DNA from 3 places in the Nonomuraea sp. NPDC049624 genome. Region 3 is predicted to be linked to each of the others. Evidence: riboswitches for the same ligand, from Rfam matches in the RefSeq annotation. Region 3 holds a riboswitch; each other region holds the start of a gene.
The links. Region 3 has a riboswitch for thiamine pyrophosphate ahead of AB0J76_RS03875 (cytosine permease). Riboswitches for the same ligand answer to the same signal wherever they lie in the genome.
Positions count from the first base shown of each region.

Region 1: linked by a shared signal. The riboswitch ahead of thiC (phosphomethylpyrimidine synthase ThiC) and the one ahead of AB0J76_RS03875 (cytosine permease) in region 3 are both predicted to bind thiamine pyrophosphate.
Region 2: linked by a shared signal. The riboswitch ahead of AB0J76_RS26085 (FAD-dependent oxidoreductase) and the one ahead of AB0J76_RS03875 (cytosine permease) in region 3 are both predicted to bind thiamine pyrophosphate.

Region 1 covers NZ_JBFAOR010000002.1:462,002-467,774, forward strand. Annotated here, with positions in the region: gene thiC (phosphomethylpyrimidine synthase ThiC) at 1-1,155, opposite strand, end outside; TPP riboswitch at 1,148-1,260, opposite strand; gene AB0J76_RS08455 (class I SAM-dependent methyltransferase) at 1,296-1,916, shown strand; gene AB0J76_RS08460 (glycoside hydrolase N-terminal domain-containing protein) at 2,234-2,584, opposite strand; gene AB0J76_RS08465 (hypothetical protein) at 2,644-2,994, shown strand; gene AB0J76_RS08470 (universal stress protein) at 2,997-3,833, shown strand; gene AB0J76_RS08475 (YbaK/prolyl-tRNA synthetase associated domain-containing protein) at 3,953-4,555, opposite strand; gene AB0J76_RS08480 (winged helix-turn-helix domain-containing protein) at 4,545-4,844, opposite strand; gene AB0J76_RS08485 (AIM24 family protein) at 4,910-5,572, opposite strand; gene AB0J76_RS08490 (response regulator) at 5,697-5,773, opposite strand, start outside.
Region 2 covers NZ_JBFAOR010000006.1:305,045-310,817, reverse strand. Annotated here, with positions in the region: gene AB0J76_RS26095 (thiazole synthase) at 95-850, opposite strand; gene thiS (sulfur carrier protein ThiS) at 843-1,043, opposite strand; gene AB0J76_RS26085 (FAD-dependent oxidoreductase) at 1,040-2,509, opposite strand; TPP riboswitch at 2,499-2,615, opposite strand; gene AB0J76_RS26080 (FAD-dependent oxidoreductase) at 2,668-3,837, shown strand; gene AB0J76_RS26075 (Rv2175c family DNA-binding protein) at 3,868-4,242, shown strand; gene thiE (thiamine phosphate synthase) at 4,220-4,891, shown strand; gene AB0J76_RS26065 (polyprenyl synthetase family protein) at 5,076-5,773, opposite strand, start outside.
Region 3 covers NZ_JBFAOR010000001.1:723,453-729,225, forward strand. Annotated here, with positions in the region: gene AB0J76_RS03870 (methylated-DNA--[protein]-cysteine S-methyltransferase) at 1-338, shown strand, start outside; gene AB0J76_RS03875 (cytosine permease) at 324-1,661, opposite strand; TPP riboswitch at 1,652-1,765, opposite strand; gene AB0J76_RS03880 (rhodanese-like domain-containing protein) at 1,817-2,140, opposite strand; gene AB0J76_RS03885 (DNA-formamidopyrimidine glycosylase family protein) at 2,167-3,045, opposite strand; gene AB0J76_RS03890 (TenA family protein) at 3,083-3,688, opposite strand; gene AB0J76_RS03895 (GPP34 family phosphoprotein) at 3,712-4,362, shown strand; gene AB0J76_RS03900 (LCP family protein) at 4,412-5,674, opposite strand.

The DNA of each region.
Region 1 (5,773 bases), on a different contig from region 3:
GACGTCGTCGCGGTTGGGCAGGCCGAGGTGCTCCTTGGGGGTGACGTAGCAGAGCATGGCGGTGCCGTACCAGGCGATCATGGCGGCGCCGATGCCCGAGGTGATGTGGTCGTAGCCGGGGGCGATGTCGGTGACGAGCGGGCCGAGGGTGTAGAAGGGCACGTCGTCGCAGAGCTCGCGCTGGAGGTCGACGTTCTCCTTGATCTTGTGCATGGGCACGTGGCCGGGGCCCTCGATCATCACCTGCACGTCGTGCGCATGTGCGATCTTGGTCAGCTCGCCCAAGGTGCGCAGTTCGGCGAACTGGGCCTCGTCGTTGGCGTCCGCGATCGACCCGGGGCGCAGCCCGTCGCCCAGCGAGAACGTCACGTCGTAGCGGGCCAGCAGGGCGCACATCTCGTCGAAGTGCTCGTACAGGAAGCTCTCGCGGTGGTGGGCCAGGCACCAGGCGGCCATGATCGAGCCCCCGCGCGAGACGATCCCGGTCTTGCGGCGGGCGGTCAGCGGGACGTGCGCCAGCCGCACGCCCGCGTGCACCGTCACGTAGTCGACGCCCTGCTCGCACTGCTCGATCAGGGTGTCGCGGTAGACCTCCCACGACAGCGCCTCCGGACGCCCGCCCACCTTCTCCAGCGCCTGGTAGACGGGCACGGTCCCGACCGGGACGGGCGAGCTGCGGATGATCTGCTCGCGGGTCTCGTGGATGTTCGGCCCGGTGGACAGGTCCATGACGGTGTCGGCGCCCCACCGGGTGGCCCACGTCATCTTCTCGACCTCCTCCTCGATCGAGGAGGTGACGGCGGAGTTGCCGATGTTGGCGTTGATCTTTACCAGGAAGTTCCGGCCGATCGCCATCGGCTCGGACTCGGGATGGTTGACGTTGGCGGGGATGACCGCCCGCCCGGCCGCGACCTCCTGCCGGACGAACTCGGGGGTCATACCCTCCCGGACGGCCACGAACTCCATCTCCTTGGTCACCAAGCCGCGCCGCGCGGCGCCGAGCTGGGTGACCGGCGACCCCCACGCCGAGCGGTCGGTGCGCGACGGCCCCGAGGTGTCGTAGAGCCGCACCGACGTGCCGTTCGACAGCCTGACCTCGCGCATCGGCACCTGAAGGTCACCGATGTGGATCTTGGAAAAGCGCGCGTCGCTCATCGCGCAAACTCCCTTCGCCGGCATTATCCGGAGCAGGTTCTGGCGGTCGGCGGCTGACAGCCGTCCTCTCAGCCCGGTCCGCACCGGGCTCCCGCGTTGGTCACCGCGATCATAACCCCGCGCGTGGCAGGATCAAGGGGATGTCTGATCCCATTGCGCACACGACCGCCACCTACGACCGCATCGCGCGCCAGTACGACGAGCAGGTCGCCGATCCGTCACCCTCCGTCGCGGGCTTCCGCGACCGGTTCGTCTCAGCCCTGCCCGCCGGAGCCACGGTCGCCGACCTGGGATGCGGCCCGGGGCGCGAGTCTGCCTGGTTCGCCGGACGCGGCCTGACCACCGTGGCCGTGGACCTGTCGCTCGAGATGGCCAGGCTCGCCACCGGGCGCGGCGTGCCCACCGTCCTGGGCGATCTGCGGCGGCCGCCGCTGTCGCCGGCGTCCCTGGACGGCGTCTGGTCGGCCGCGGCCCTCGTGCACGTGCCGTCCGAGCAGACCGAGGCGACGCTGCGCGCCTGGCACGCGGCGCTGCGCCCCGGCGGGGTGCTCGCGCTGATCACCGCCCTGGGCGACAACGAGGGCTGGGAGCCGGTGCCGTACCGGACGGAGTACGAGCGCTGGTTCGTCCACCGCGACGCGGGCGACCTGCTCGCGGTGCTGGACGCGGCCGGGTTCGCGGTCGCCTGGCACGAGACGAACGTCACCCACCGCACGTGGTTCAGCGTGCTGGCGACAGCGCGCAGCTCCCCGCTGCCCTAGTCCCCCCAGGTCGAGCTCTCCCCTGGTCTGGTCTCCAGGGCGCGCTCTCCCCTGCCCTGGCCTCCAGGGCGACCTTTCCTCTCGTCCTCTCGCCTGGTCTCCAGGCGAGCTTTCCTCTGGCCTGATCTCCAGGGCGAGTGCGAACCCGGGGCCGCGCAGCCGCGCGGTCCCGCCGCGCGCCGACACCGGCCTGACCTCGACCGGCACGCCGTCCGCCCAGGTCAGCCGTCCGGCCTCGGCCGTCATCTCGTCCTCACCGCCGTCATGCGCAATGCCAATGCGCAACATGAACCCCACCGGTCCCGGAAGTCGCGCCGTCAGCCTGCCGACGATGGCGTGCGCCGGGTAGGAGGCGAAATTCCCCGTGCTGTAGGACGGGTTTCCCAGGATCGCGGCCACCTCGCGGCCACCTCCTCCGGCGCCATCGAACCCCGCTCGTCGATGACCCGCCGCACGCCGCCCGGAGCGCCGGGACGGTCCGTCGGCCAGTTGCCGGATCCGCCGGGCTCCGCGCTGCCCGGACCGCCGGTCCGCAACGGCTTCTCGTCGAGCTGGACGCGCTCGGTCGCAAGCGCCCCGAACACGCACGCGCCGAGCGCTCCGTTGCCGATCGGCAGGACGTGTCCTTCCCAACCGGGGGCGGGCTCGTCGCACCGGAGCGTCAGCATGGCGATCACCCCAAGGTTTGGCGATCGCCCCTGGCGGTACGGACTCCCTCAGGGGAACTATGATGAAGATCGCCGCTGTGGCCGCGATCGTGGCTCTCACCACGATCGGACCGGCTGCCGCCTCTGGGGACGGCATCGAGCAGCAGGAAGTGAGCAAGCAGCAATACCGGACGCTGACCGCCCAGTGCCGCTACGCCGACACACAGGCCCTGCGCCAGAAGTGCAGGCAGGCGGTCAAGGACAACTACCGTATCGGCCGGCGCAACCGTTCACTCGACTGCCGGACGTACTCCGGCGTGACGGTCTGCGGCGAACTGCTCCTCAGCAAGGCCGAGCGCGCGTGCATCGACGAGTCCACCAGACAGGGCTTGGCCTATCGCCGCGCCGAAGTGGAATGTTACGTGGCCTGACCATGATCGTCGCAGGTGTCGACGGCTCGCCGACCGGACTGCTGTCCGTCGACTGGGCCGCCAAGGAGGCAGTGCTGCGCGGGGTGTCGCTGACCGTGGCCCACGTGGTGCCCGACTGGGTCTGCCGCCCCATCTCCGGCCGGTACGCGGAGGTGGGCAAGTGGATGCGCGACGGCGCCAAGGAGGTGCTCGCGGCCGCCGAACGGCGGGCCCGCGAACTGGGCGCCGAGGTGACCACGGAACTCGTGCCCGGCGATCCCCGCGCCGCGCTGATAAAGGCCGCCGAAGAGGCCGACCTGCTCGTCGTCGGCAGTCGTGGCCTGGGCGGCGTACGCGGGCTGCTGCTCGGCTCGGTCGCCCACGGGGTGGCCGCGCACGCCCAGATGGACGTCGTCCTGGTCCGCGACCCGCCGACCGTTCCGCGCGGTGAGCTGGTGGTCGGCGTCGACCGTTCCGAGGGCAGCCTGCGCGCGCTGAAGTTCGCCTTCGCCGAGGCCGAGCTGCGCGGCGCCAGGCTGCGCGCGGTGGAGGCCTTCGCCTGGCCGCGCCCCTCGGGTTTCGGGCCCGCCGATCCGGAGGCCGAACGCGAGACCCGCGAGGCCCTGCGGACCTTCCTCGCCATACCTCGGCAATGCCATCCCGGCGTGGAGGTGATCGAGGACGTCGTGCACGGCCACCCCGTCGAGGTGCTGCGCGAGGTGGCGGCCGGGGCCGACCTGCTGGTCGTCGGCAGCCGAGGCCACGGCACGCTGAAGGGCATGCTCATCGGCTCGGTCAGCCAGGCCATGCTGCACCACGCGCCCGGCCCGCTCGCGATCGTGAAGGCCACCTCCGCCTAGGGGACGTTCCCCCAGGTCACGGCCTTCGCCGTCTCCTCCGCCCGCTCCCGTCCTCCTGGACCGCCCCCCTCACCTGCACCTGCATGTGCCCCCCGGTCGCCCCGGGCGTCCGCCGGCGGCTAACCGGCGGATGGCACCGCCGCCGCCACGATGCCGGCCACGCGGGGCGCGGCCAGCCGTACGTAGTCGTCGGTGGCGAGCGCCAGGGAGCGGTCGAGGCGCGCGGCGTTGAAGTAGATCTCCGGCAGCTCCAGCAGCGAAGGATCGACCACCAGCTCAAGACGGGGGTCGTAGCTGAACGGCAACACCGTCCCGCTGACGCTGCCCGCCAGCTCCTCGGCCCGGTCCTTGTCGGCGAAGGCCACGTACGTGCCCTCCAGCAGCCCCTTGACCGCCTGCAGATCCAGCCGCGCGTCCCCCGGCACGACGGCCAGCACGTGCCGGGTGCGCTTCTTGCCGATCTTGACCATCACGATCAGGCACTTGGCCGCCTGCTCGACACCGTGCCCGCGCAGGGCGCTCACCTGCTCGGTACGCCCCTCCGCCGGATGGTCGATCACCCGGTACCGCGCCCCGCCGGCATCGAGCTCGGCGATCAGACGCTCATAGGCGTCCGGCCGCCGGTCGCCCTCAGGGCCTTCGGCGACCTCGAAACCTCTGGCGGCATCGGGACCTCCGTCGGCATCGGGACGTTCGTAGGCGTCAGCCGCGTCACCAGTCACTGCTCAACATCTCCTTGGCCTCGGCGATCCGGCCCTCGTCGCGCTGGTAGAACACCCACTGCTTGATCTTCGTGCCCCGGATCAGCCCCGCCTGGGCCAGCACCTTGAGATGCTCGCCGCACGTGGGCCGGCTCACGCCCAGCTTCTCGGCGATGAACAACGAACAGACGCCGTCGCGTACGAGATCGCCGTCACGCTGCGGGCCGAAGTGCCGCTCGGGGTCGCGCAGCCACTCAAGGATGAGCAGCCGTTTCTCACTGGCCAGCGCCTTGACCAGATCCACATCCACCGAGCCAGTATGGCAATAAGCTAATTACCTGTCCACGCCCGGCGAGCCCCCTGAGCCGTACGGCCTCAGGACGTCTGCACCACCGGCGCCCCTTCGCTGGCCTGCACCAGGACGAACCCCTGCCCCCGGAACGCCAGCTGCATGGCCTCGCCGCTCCCCCGCCCGATCAACGCCCCGACCTTCATCGTGCGGTTGACCCCGACCTGCAACCCCGTGCTCCAGCACACCGCCGCCTGCCCGTCCACGAACGTCGGCATCCGCGCCACGTCCAGCAGCACCGGCGTGCCGTGCGTGGTCACCGCCACCCAGCCCGTGCCCGTCACCGTGGTGTTGAACAGCCCGCCGGCCGCGACCCCGGCCCCCTGCACCCGCTGGATGTCCCATCTGAGCTCCGGCCCGAACGCCAGCAGGTTCCGCCCGTTGACCGTCAGCCCCTCGTTCTCCAGGTAGAAGAGGTGGATGTCGTCGGCGTTGTCGGCCAGATAGAGCTGCCCCTGGCCGCGTACCCGCATCAGGGAGGCCCCCTCCCCCGTCACGGCCTTCTTCAGCAGCCTGCCGAGCCCGCCGCCCTCGTAGTCGAAGTCCATCTGCCCCTGGAAGGCGACCATGGACCCCTGCTTGGCGAGCACCTCGTGCGGCAACTGGACCCGCAGCATCTTGTGGTTCTCCAGCGCGAACCCGCCGGGAAGCGGCTGGCCGGCCAGGTTGCCGAAGATCGAACTACGCACGTCGTGCCTCTCACGTCGATGGTCGTGGCCGCCGACGTGCATCCGGAGCCGGCCCGAGCGGCGTCACCTCCGCCGCTCCACCGCCACCTCCGGCACACCACCCCGGCGCCGTTCTACAAACCCATCAACTCTGCGCCCCGGAAGCGAGTTCCCGCACCACCTGTATGAGCTCGGCCGGATCGAACGGCTTTGTCAGGTACG
Region 2 (5,773 bases), on a different contig from region 3:
CGATGCGGAGACGTTCCCGCGGAAGCGGCCCCGACCGGCGGGAGGGCCGGCGCGAGCCGGCCCGCCGGGGGCCAGGGGTGTCTCCCGGGCGTCGCTAGGGGGTCGTCGGCGAGGACGCCTCGGCGTAGCGCCGGCGCGGGATCCGGCCCGCCTGCCGCGCCTGGCGTCCGGCCGCCACGGCCGCCCTCATCGCCGAGGCCATGAGCTCGGGCCGCTGTGCCCGGGTGACCGCCGTGGCCAGCAGCACCGCGTCGCAGCCCAGCTCCATGGCCAGGGCGGCGTCGCTGGCCGTGCCGATGCCGGCGTCGAGGATCACCGGCACCCCGGCGGCCTCCACGATCAGCTCGATGTTGTGCGGGTTCCTGATCCCGAGCCCCGAGCCGATCGGCGCGCCCAGCGGCATCACCGCCGCGCAGCCGGCCTGCTCCAGCCGCCGCGCCAGCGCCGGGTCGTCGCCGATGTACGGCAGCACCACGAACCCGTCGGCCACCAGCCGCTCGGCCGCGTCGAAGGTCTCGATCGGGTCGGGCAGCAGCGTGCGCTCGTCGGAGATGACCTCGAGCTTGACCCAGTTCGTCCCCAGCGCCTCGCGGGCCAGCCGGGCCGTCAGCACGGCGTCGCCCGCGGTGAAGCAGCCCGCGGTGTTCGGCAGCACCTTGATGTCGCGGCGGCGCAGCACGTCGAGGACCGAGCCGCGGGCGCCGGGGTCGAGCCGCCGCATGGCCACCGTGGTCAGCTCGGTTCCCGAGGCGACCAGGGCCTGGTCGAGCACGTCCAGAGAGGGCGCGCCGCCGGTGCCCATGATGAGCCGGGAGGCGAACTTCTCCCCGGCGATGATCAGCTCATCCACCCTGCACCGCCGTCAGCACCTCGACGCGGTCGCGGTCGCCGAGCGCCGTCGTCTCCCACGAGCTCCGCGTGACCACCTCGTCGTTCACGGCCACGGCCACGCCGGTGGTGGCCGTGGTCAGCGTCCGTACGGCCTGGGCCACGGTGGTGCCGTCGGCCACCTCGTGCGCGGCGCCGTTGATCGTCACAATCATGAAATATCCCGAAATCTCGCGGGCGAGCACAGCGCGGCCAGCTCGCCCTCCTCACCCGTCAGAATCCCCGCGCCCGCCGAAAGCCCCGCGCCCGTCGAGAGCCCCGCCGTCTGGGCCGCAGTCCGGGCCGCCGTCTGTGTGCCTGTCCGGGCCGTTGCCGGGGGCGCCGTCGTCGCGGGCGGGGGCGTCGCGGGCGGTGTCAGCACCGCCGCCGTGACCAGGGCGGCCGTGAGGGGGGCCAGCAGCACCCCGCCCCGATGGTGGCCGGTCGCCAGCACCAGCCCCGGCGCCTCGCCCGCCCCGATGATCGGCAGGTTGTCGGGGGTGCCCGGACGCAGCCCGGCGACCACGTCGGCGACCTCCAGCTCGGTGACGCCCGGCACCAGCTCCCTGGCGTCGCGCAGCAGCTCGTAGAGCCCGCCCGCGGTCACCCGGGTGTCGAACCCCAGCTCCTCCTGGGTCGCCCCGAGCACCAGCTCGCCGTCGCCCCTGGGGACGAGGTAGACGGGCGTGCCGTGCACCGTCCCGCGTACGCACCGCCCGAGCAGCGGCTGCGCCGAGCGCAACCGCATGATCTGCCCCTTGACCGGCCGGACGGGCACGTCGGCCAGCTCCCCGCTCCACGCCCCGGCGGCCAGCACCACCCGCTCGGCCGCGATCTCCCGCACCGCCGGCTCAGGCTGACCGGGCACGGGCTCAAGCCGCACCCCCGTCACAGCGCCGCCGGTCCCGGAACTGCTCCAAGGGCTGGTCCCAGCGCCTGCCACGGCGTCTGGAACGGCGTCGCCGTCGCGCAGCAGTCCGGTCACCCGCGCCCGCACCACGGGCACGCCCAGCCGGTCGAGCGCGCCCAGCAGCGCCGCCGTGACCCGGCGCGGATCGACCCAGGCGTCACCGGGGGCCAGCAGCCCCCCGCGCACCGAAGGGGCCAGCATGGGCTCCAGACGGCGGCACTCGCGCCCGGTCAGCCGCTCGACCCGCAGCCCCAGCTTGTCCATGAACGCCGCCAGGTCGTCGAGCGCCGCGAGGTCGTCGGCCCCGAAGGCGACGTCGAGCGTGCCGTCGGCGCGCAGGTCGAGCGCCCGGCCGCCAGCCCCCTCCGGCCCGATCATCCCGAACGCGCCCCCGAACGCCTCCCCGGCCCTCGCCCCGGCCCCGCCACCGGGACCGCCGCTCAGCCCCGTGCCGAGACCTGCCCCAGAACCCGCACCGAAGTCCGGGCCGAGACCAGCGTCGGCGGCCAGCTCGGCGGCGAAGGACGGCCACCGCCGGAGCGAGGCGGCCCCCAGCCGCAGCAGCGGCTCCTCGGTGTAGGCGACCTCGCTGACGGGCGCCAGCATCCCGGCCGCCGCGTAGGACGCCCCGCGCCCCGGGGCCGGGTCGACCACCGTGACGGGCAGCCCCTCGCGGGCCAGCCGCCAGGCGATCGACAACCCGACGACCCCGCCGCCCACGATCACATTCATCCGCGCTCCCTTCGCCGGCATGATCCGGATCAGGTGTCTTGCGGTCGAAGGCCCGCTCAAGCCTTCCTCTCAGCCCGGTGACGGCCGGACTCCCGCGCGTCTTGCGCCTCCAGCCTACGGCCTCGGCGCGACGTGCCGGCACCGCCCCCGTTATGGTCATGAACGTGAACCATGTCGTAGTGGTGGGAGCGGGCCTGGCCGGGCTGCGCAGCGCGGAGGCGCTGCGCGGGCGCGGCTTCACCGGACGGATCACGCTGATCGGCCAGGAGCGCCATCGGCCCTACGACCGTCCGCCGTTGTCCAAGGCCGTCCTGTCCGGCGCGGCCGACTCCAGCTTCCTGGAGGCCGACCTCGACGCGCTGGAGGTCGACTTCTGGCCGGGCGTCACCGCCAAGGCGCTGCGCGAGGGCGTCGTGGAGACGACCGAGGGCGAGCTCGGCTACGACGGCCTGGTGATCGCCACCGGCACCGAGCCGATCACCGTGCCCGGCGACGGCCCCCAGCACGTCCTGCGCACTCTCGACGACGCCCACGAGCTGCGCGCCGGCCTGGTGGCCGGGGCCCACGTGGCGATCATCGGCGCCGGCTGGATCGGCGCCGAGGTCGCCACCGCCGCGCGCAAGGCCGGCTGCTCGGTGACCGTGATCGAGGCCGGCCCCGCCCCGCTGGCCAACGCCGTGGGCCCGGAGATCGGCGCCCGCACCCGACACTGGTACGACGGCATCGACCTGCGCCTGAACACCATGGTCGACGAGGTGGACGAGGGCGGCGTGCGGCTGGTGGGCGGCGAGTTCGTCCAGGCGCACGTGGTCGTCACGGGCATCGGCGTGCGCCCGGCCGTCGAATGGCTGGCCGGCTCCGACATCGACCTGCACAACGGCGTCGTCACCGACGAGCACCTGCGCACGTCCATGCCGAACGTGGTCGCCGCCGGAGACTGCGCGGCCTGGTGGTCGCGCCGCTACGGCGTCCGCCTGCGCGTCGAGCACTGGGACACCGCGCTCGGCTCGCCCGAGGTCGCCGCCGCGACCCTGCTGGGGGAGGAGGCCGTCTACGACCCGGCGCCCTACTTCTGGTCCGAGCAGTTCGGCCACATGGTCCAGTACATCGGCCACCACCCCTCCGGCGACCGCCTGCTCTACCGGGGCGAGCCCGAGGGCAAGTGGTCGGCCGTCTGGCTGACCTCCGGCGACACCCTCGCCGCCGTGCTCGCCGTCGACCGGCCCCGGGACTACGTGCAGGGCCGTAGGATCATCGAAGGCGGGCACCGCCTCGACACAGAACGCCTGGTAGATCCAGAGGTCCCCCTACGGGATTGTGTTGTTTGAGCAAGGACGGCATGTGGTAGTTGTGGTTTCGTGACGCTTTCTGTTGCACAGATCGACCGGGAGACCGACCAGCTCGTCGACGAGTGGCTCACTCTCCCCGAAGTGGCCTCACGCCTCGAGCTCTCGATCGGGCGGGCCAAGCAACTCCTCAAGGACCACAAGCTGCTCGGCGTGCGCCGCGGCGGCGGCGGGCCACAGGTTCCCGCGGTGTTCCTCGACGGTAAGGACGTGATGAAGGGCCTGCCCGGCACACTGACCGTGTTGCAGGACGCCGGCTACGACGACGTCGAGTCGCTGCGCTGGCTCTTCACCCCAGACGAGTCCCTGCCGGGGTCGCCCATCGAGGCGATCAAGGCCGGCCGTCACACGGAGGTCAAGCGGCGTGCCCAGGCCCTCGGTTTCTGAGGCCCGCCTCTATCTCTGCACCGACGGCCGCCGCGACCGCGGCGACCTGGCAGAGTTCCTCGACTCGGTGCTGGCCGGCGGCGTGGACATCATCCAGCTGCGGGAGAAGGGCCTGGAGGCACGCGAAGAACTCGCGCTCCTGGAAGTCTTCCGCGACGCCTGCGACCGGCACGGCAAGCTGCTGGCCGTCAACGACCGGGCGGACATCGCCTTCGCCGCCCGGCCCGACGTGCTCCACCTGGGGCAGGACGACCTTCCCGTGACGGTCGCGCGAGAGATACTCGGCGACGACATCGTCATCGGCCGGTCCACCCACTCCGTCGCCGAGGCGTCCGCCGCGGCCGTGGAGGAGGGCGTCGACTACTTCTGCTGCGGCCCGATCTGGCCCACGCCGACCAAGCCGGGCCGCCACGCGCCCGGCCCGGCGCTGCTGCGGCACGCGGCCTCGCTCGGACCGGCCCCCGGGTCGGCCGCGCCGCGGCCGTGGTTCGGAATCGGCGGCATCGACCTCACCAACCTCGACGAGGTCATGTCGTACGGCGTGAGCCGCGTGGTGGTCGTACGCGCGATCACCGACGCGGAGGACCCGGGGGCGGCGGCGGCCGAGTTCGCCAAACGCCTGACCGCGCCGAGTTCGCCGAACGCCTGACCGCGCCGAGTTCGCCGAACGCCTGACCCCTGACACACGACCGGGCGCCCGTCCACGACGGGCGCCCGCCGCTCCGCGCCGAGCCCGCCCGCCGAAGCGGGTCGCCCAGACCGACGCCGCCCGCCGAAGCGGGTCGCCCAGGCCGGTGCCGCGCGGGCCGGCCGCCGGCACCAGGGGCCCGGGGTCAGGTCTTGCGGGACGTCGCGGCGATGGCCAGCTCGGTCAGCGCCGTGCGCGACTCGGCGGTGACCGGCGCCTCGTCGAGCGCGGCCAGCGCGTCGGCGAGATAGCCGGCGATCAGGTCCTCGCACTCCCGCAGCGCGCCGCTGTCGGTGATGATCTCGCGCAGGGCGCGCACCCCGTCCTCGTCGAGCGCGGGGTCGCCGAGCAGCCTGCGCACCGTCGCGGCCGCCTGCGGAGGCGCCCCGGCCAGGGTGCGGGCCACCAGCATCGTGCGCTTGCCCTCCCGCAGGTCGTCGCCGGCCGGCTTGCCGGTCTGGGCCGGGTCGCCGAACACGCCGAGGATGTCGTCCCTGAGCTGGAAGGCGATGCCGACGCGGCGGCCGTAGCCGGTGCACAGCTCGTCCATCCACGGCTCCAGCGCGCCGGCCGCGAGCACCAGGCCGAGCCTGAGCGGCTGCTCCACCGAGTACTTGCCGCTCTTGAACAGCGCCACCCGCAGGGCCGACTCGAAGGTGTTCTCGCCGTGGGCCTGCTCCAGCAGGTCGAGGTACTGGCCGCACATCAGCTCGGTGCGCATGTGGTCGTGGACGGGCTGGGCGGCGGCCAGCGACGCCGGCGGCAGGCCGCTGGTGCGCCACATCTCGCCCGACCACACCAGCAGCAGGTTGCCCAGCAGGATGGCGGCCCCCTCGCCGAACT
Region 3 (5,773 bases):
TGCGCCGGGAGCTCGACGCGTACTTCTCCGGCCGGCTGCGCACCTTCGCCACGCCGGTCGACCTCGCGCTGGCCACGCCGTTCGCCCGTACCGTGCTGCAGAAGACCATGGCCGTGCCCTACGGCACGACCACGACGTACGAGGAGATCGGCGCGAGCATCGGGCGGCCGCGCGCCCTGCGCGCGGTGGGCAACGCGGTCGGCGCCAACCCCGTGTGCGTGATCGTGCCCTGTCATCGGGTGGTCCGTGAGGACGGCGAGCTCGGCGACTACGCCGGAGGCGTGGCCGCCAAGCAGCACCTGCTCAACGTCGAACGCCGGGCCTCAGCGGGCCGCTGAGCGACGCCGGCCGAGCACGCCGATGACCAGCGTCACCACGGCCGCGACCAGCGCGCCGCCGAGCGCGCCGTTCATCCACGGCTCCCGCGTGAAGCCGACGGCGTCGCGGGCCGACGCCCAGAAGCCGTCCCAGCCCGCGACCGTGGGCGTCGAGGTGGTGAACCAGTAGGCGGCGAAGCCCAGCGCCCACGGCAGCAGCATCAGCCAGCGCGAGGGCGCGTCCTCGGCGGTGTTCCAGCGGGCGGCGCCGCCGAGCACGAAGTAGTCGACGGCCAGCACCGCGAACATCGGCACGAACACCGCGCCGATCACCCCGAGGAACGCGCCGTAGGAGGTGACGTCCACGACCAGGGCGATCGCGGTGGTGAGCACGCCGATCGCGGTGGAGACGATCCGGCGGTCGACCTTCGGCATCAGGTTCTGCAGCGAGACGGTGGTGGAGTAGACGTTGGCGAAGGACTGGTCGGTCTCGCGCAGCACCAGGATGCCGAAGAACAGCGCGCCCAGCGGCGCCGCGACGAACGGCTGGAAGACGACCATGCCGTCGGCCGCGACCGCCTGGGCGCCCGCGATGGCCACCGCGTACACGCCGAGGGCCAGGCAGGCCACCTGGGCGACGGTGTAGCCGCCGACGACCCCGGTGAAGGCGGCCCTGCTGGAACGCGAGTGCCTGGCGAAGTCGGCGGCCATCGGCACCCACGACACCGACAGGGCGATGACGTAGTCGACGGCCGGAGCGAAGGCCGTCCACGACCCGCCCGTGTACGTCGGCGCCTCGCCCAGGAACGACACGGTGAACCAGATCAGCGACACGATCACGCCGGCGGTCACGTACCGGCGCAGCAGCCTGATCGATCCGAGCGGCCAGACGGCGAGCGCGGTGGTCAGCACCCCCGCCACCACCACCCACACCTGGTACGGGACGCTCCCGAAGATCGCGTTCGCGGCCTTGGCGATCACCCAGAGCTCGAAGGCCCCCCAGCCGAGCATCTGCACGATGTTCAGCACGGACGGGACGTACGACATCTTCGCCCCGAACAGCCCGCGCAGCAGCACCATCGCCGGCCGCCCGGTCTGCGTGCCGGGGATGGCCGACAGGCCGACCATGGCCGTGCCGATGAGGCTGCCGACCACGGCGGCCGTGAGCGCGGCCACCAGGCTGAGCGGCGCGTTGCCCAGAGGGTCGATCAGGACGAGCGCGCCGGAGAAGCCGAGGAGGCTGACACCGAGGTTGGCCCAGAGCGCGCCCTGGTCGAGGACGCCGAGGGTCTTGGGGGGCGCGCCGTCAAGGGTCAGCGGAACTTCGTCGACGACATGCGTCATCGCACACTCCCTACGCCGGCATTACCCGGACAGGTTCAGGCGGTCGGCAGCGGCTGTGTTGCTGCCCTCTCAGCCCGGCACCCCGAGCTCCCGCGACTATGCAGTTGGCGCCCTCATCATGCCTCAATGGCGGCGGAACCGCCACAGTGGGGCATTCAGGCCACGAAAGGATCCTGCCCGGTCTCGCTGACCATCGGACGGCGCGCGAACTCCCACGACTGCATGCCGCCGCCCACGTTGACGGCGTCGCGCCCGAGCTGGTTGAGCCACGCCGTGACCTGCATCGACCGGCCGCCGACCCGGCACACGACGTAGACCGTGCGGTCGGCGGGCACCTCCTCGACCCGGCCCTGGATCTGCGACATCGGGATGTGCACGGCCTCGGGGGCGTGGCCGGCGAGCCATTCGTCCTGCTCGCGGACGTCGAGCAGGTAGGCGTCGTCGGGAACGGCGGTGACGTCGATCTCTGGAACGGTCATGCCTCCATCATCCCGCGCCTGGGACCCTACTTGAGCAGGCGCGACATCCGCCGGTCGGCCAGCGGCTTGCCGCCCGTCTGGCAGGTCGGGCAGTACTGGAGCGCGGAGTCGGCGAAGGACACCTCGCGGATGGTGTCGCCGCACACGTCGCACGGCTGGCCGGCCCGGTTGTGCACGCGCAGCCCGGACTTCTTCTCCGCCTTGAGGTCTTTGGCGGCCAGCCCGTGCGCCCGTTCGACGGCGTCGCGCAACGTCGTCACGATGGCCTCGTGCAGGTCGGCGATCTGCGCGTCGGTCAGCGTCGCGGCGATCTTGAACGGTGACATCCTCGCCGCGTGCAGCACCTCGTCGGAGTAGGCGTTGCCGATGCCCGCGATCACCTTCTGGTCGCGCAGCAACCCCTTGATCTGGGTGCGGTTGCCGCCCACGATGCGCTTGAGCGCCTCGACGGTGAAGGCGTCATCGAGCGGGTCGGGGCCCAGGGCGGCGACGCCGGGCACGTCCTCCGGTTTGTCGGTGACGTAGACGGCCAGCCGTTTCTGCGTGCCGGCCTCGGTCAGCTCGAACCCGGGGGCCAGGCCGTCGTCGTCGGGCGCCAGCCGTACGCGTACGGCCAGCGGCCCCTTGCCCGGCCGCACCGGCCGCGCGCCGGTCAGGTCGTCGCGCCAGCGCAGCCAGCCGGCGCGGGCCAGATGGATGATCAGGTGCAGGCCGTCGCAGTCGAGGTCGATGAACTTGCCGTGCCTCGACACGCCCGTGACGGTGAGCCCGCCGAGCGCGGTGACCGGCGGGTCGAACGTCTTGAGCGCCTGGAAGCCGACGACGTCTACGCCGGCGATCGAGCGGCCGACCGCCCGCTCGCGCAGGAAGTTGGTGAGCGACTCCACCTCGGGAAGTTCCGGCATGCCCCCAGGGTATGGCGCGTACCGGACCGGCACGCGACTACGGCACGTCCCAGAAGGCGAGCTCGTGTGCCATGCCCTCGGCGAACAGCGCCTCCGCCCGTACGGGGTCGGGGTCGGCCTCGTCGATCATCTGCCCGATCCGTACGGTCAGCGCCGCGAACGCCGGGTCGGCGTAGGTGTCCACCCAGGCCCGGTAGCGCGGCTCGGCGGGCGGGTTCTCGGCGAGGATCTTCCCAAGACTCGAATATCCCCACATACACGGATAAAGCGCCGCCAGCCCCTCCCCGTACGCCCCCGCCGCCTCCAGCAGGAACGCCGTGTACGCCGCACACGCCGGCCCCTTCACCGCATTGTCCAGATCGGCCCCGAACTCCGCCGACAACGACCGATGCAGACGCAGTTCGTCGTGGTACGTCGAGTACGCCAGATCCACCAGGTCGCCCAGATGCCCGTCCGGCGCCTGCCAGGCCAGCCTGGAGAACACCCGCACGTAGTCGAGCAGGTACAGGTAGTCCTGCTCCAGCCAGGACCGGAAGACCGGCTCGGCCAGGTCGCCGCGCCCGATGCCGGCCACCGTGGGATGGTCGAGCTGCGCCTGGAGCAAGGGCCAGCCGATCGCGTGAAGTCTTTCCGAAATGCTCATGCCTGGGAGGTTAGTGTCGGGACATGACCGTGACGATCGCTGAAGAACTCCTCCTCCTCGCCCACGACGAGGCAGAAGGCAAGCAGCTCATCGGGGGCGTGCAGCTCGACCCCGCGCTCGGCGGCGCGATCCTCGCCGAGCTGGCCGCCGCGGGCCGCGTCGAACTGGCCGACGACAAGGTGACGGTGACGGACCCCACCCCGCTGGGGGACGCCGAGCTCGACGCCGCCCTCGCCCGCATGGCCGAGGACGGCAAGGCCAGGAAGCCCGCGTGGTGGGTGCAGCGGCTGCAGTCGGACAAGCTGCGCAGGCGCCTGCTCACCAGGCTCGCCGAGGCGGGCGTGCTGGCCGAGGAGCGCGGCCGGGTCCTGGGCATCTTCCCGACCACGCGGTGGCCGGAGGCGGACCCTCAGGTGGAGGCCGACGTGCGCGAACGCGTCACGGCCGTCCTCGCGGGCGCCGACCCCGACGAGCGCACCGCCACGCTCATCGCGATCATGCACGCGGCGAAGCTCGACCGCAAAGCCTTCCCGGGCGCCGACCGCAAGCGTGTCAAGGAGATCGCCGAGGGCGAGTGGGCCGGCCAGGCGGTCGCCAAGACGATCACCGCCATCACCGCGGCCATCGCCGCCACCGCCTCCACCGCCGCGGTCGTCGCCGCCACCACGACCTGAGCCGGGCCCGGCTGCTTCCCGCGAGGCTCGCGCCTACGCGGGAAGCGGGTCAACCGGCGTCGACGATCTCCTTCGGCACCGGCTTGTCGGCCTTCAGCGCGTCGAAGAGGGCCAGCGCCTTGAGCCGGTCCCACTTGACCGCCGCACCGCCGCCGGCGACGATCTCGTTCCCGCCGAACGGCACCACCGTCGTGACCGGGCTGTCGCCCATCGCCAGCCCCAGCGAGAGCATGTCGAACGCGCCCGTGCTGGAGTCGACCTCGACCGCGTCCGTGGCGCTCATGGCCAGCGGGATCGAGGTGAACGGATTGATCAGCACGCCCGGGCTGGCGGCCTTCTTCACCACCGCGCCGAGGAACTGCCGCTGCCGCTTGGTGCGCTCGAAGTCCGGCAGCGCGCCGCCCTTGCGGGTGCGTACGTAGCCGAGGGCCTGGGCGCCGTTGAGCACCTGCTTGCCCTTCTTGAGCTTGAGCCCGGCCTTGGGGTCGTCGACGTCGGCCCGGACGTTGATCTCGACGCCGCCGATGGCGTCCACGATGTCCACGAAGCCGGCGAAGCCGATCTCCATGTAGTTGTCGACGTGCACGCCGGTGACCGTCTCGACCGTGCGGACCAGCAGCTTCGGCCCGCCGGACGCGTACGCCGCGTTGAGCTTGTCGCGCCCGCGCCCCGGAATGGTCACCGCCGAGTCGCGCGGAAGGCTGACCAGGGTGGGCTTGTCGCCGTTGTCGGAGATGTGCAGCAGCATCATCGAGTCGGTGCGCTGCCCGACCGCGCGCCCGGTGGCCAGCTTCTTGCGCTCGGCCGCGGTCAGGCCCTTGCGGCTGTCGGAGCCGACCAGCAGCCAGTTGGTGCCGGGTGTGTCGGCGGGCCTGCCCTCGTAGTCGTCGAGCACCCCGTCGATGCCGGCCAGCCGGGAGTCGATCCAGAAGAACAGGCCCACGGCCGCCACCAGGAGCAGCGCGACCAGGCCCGCGACGATCTTCAGGACGGTCCGGCCGCGCACCCGCGGCCCCCTGGGCCCGCGCGGCTCCTTCGGCGCGGGCTCGCCCGCCGCCCTGAGCGGTTTGACCGGGCTGCTCCCGGCGCGCTCGCGTCCGTAGACCTTGCCCGACCGGGAAGGCGGCGGAGGCGGCGGCGACTGCTGGTCCTCGGAGTAGGCGGGCAGCTTGGACGTGGCCGCGTTCGGCACGCCCGGCGGGACCCGGTGGGCGGGTGCGCCGCCGGAGCGCGGCCCGTCGCCGGGCCTCGGCGGCAGCGGGCGGCCGTCGCCCGGCGAGCGCATGGCCCGCGTACGGTCGTCCTCAGACACTTCGCCTTCTTCCCTTCGGTATGCCATAGACGCTACGTCCAACCCCCTGGCAGTGAAGACATCTCACCAAGTTTCTTCCACGGACAAGTACACACAACT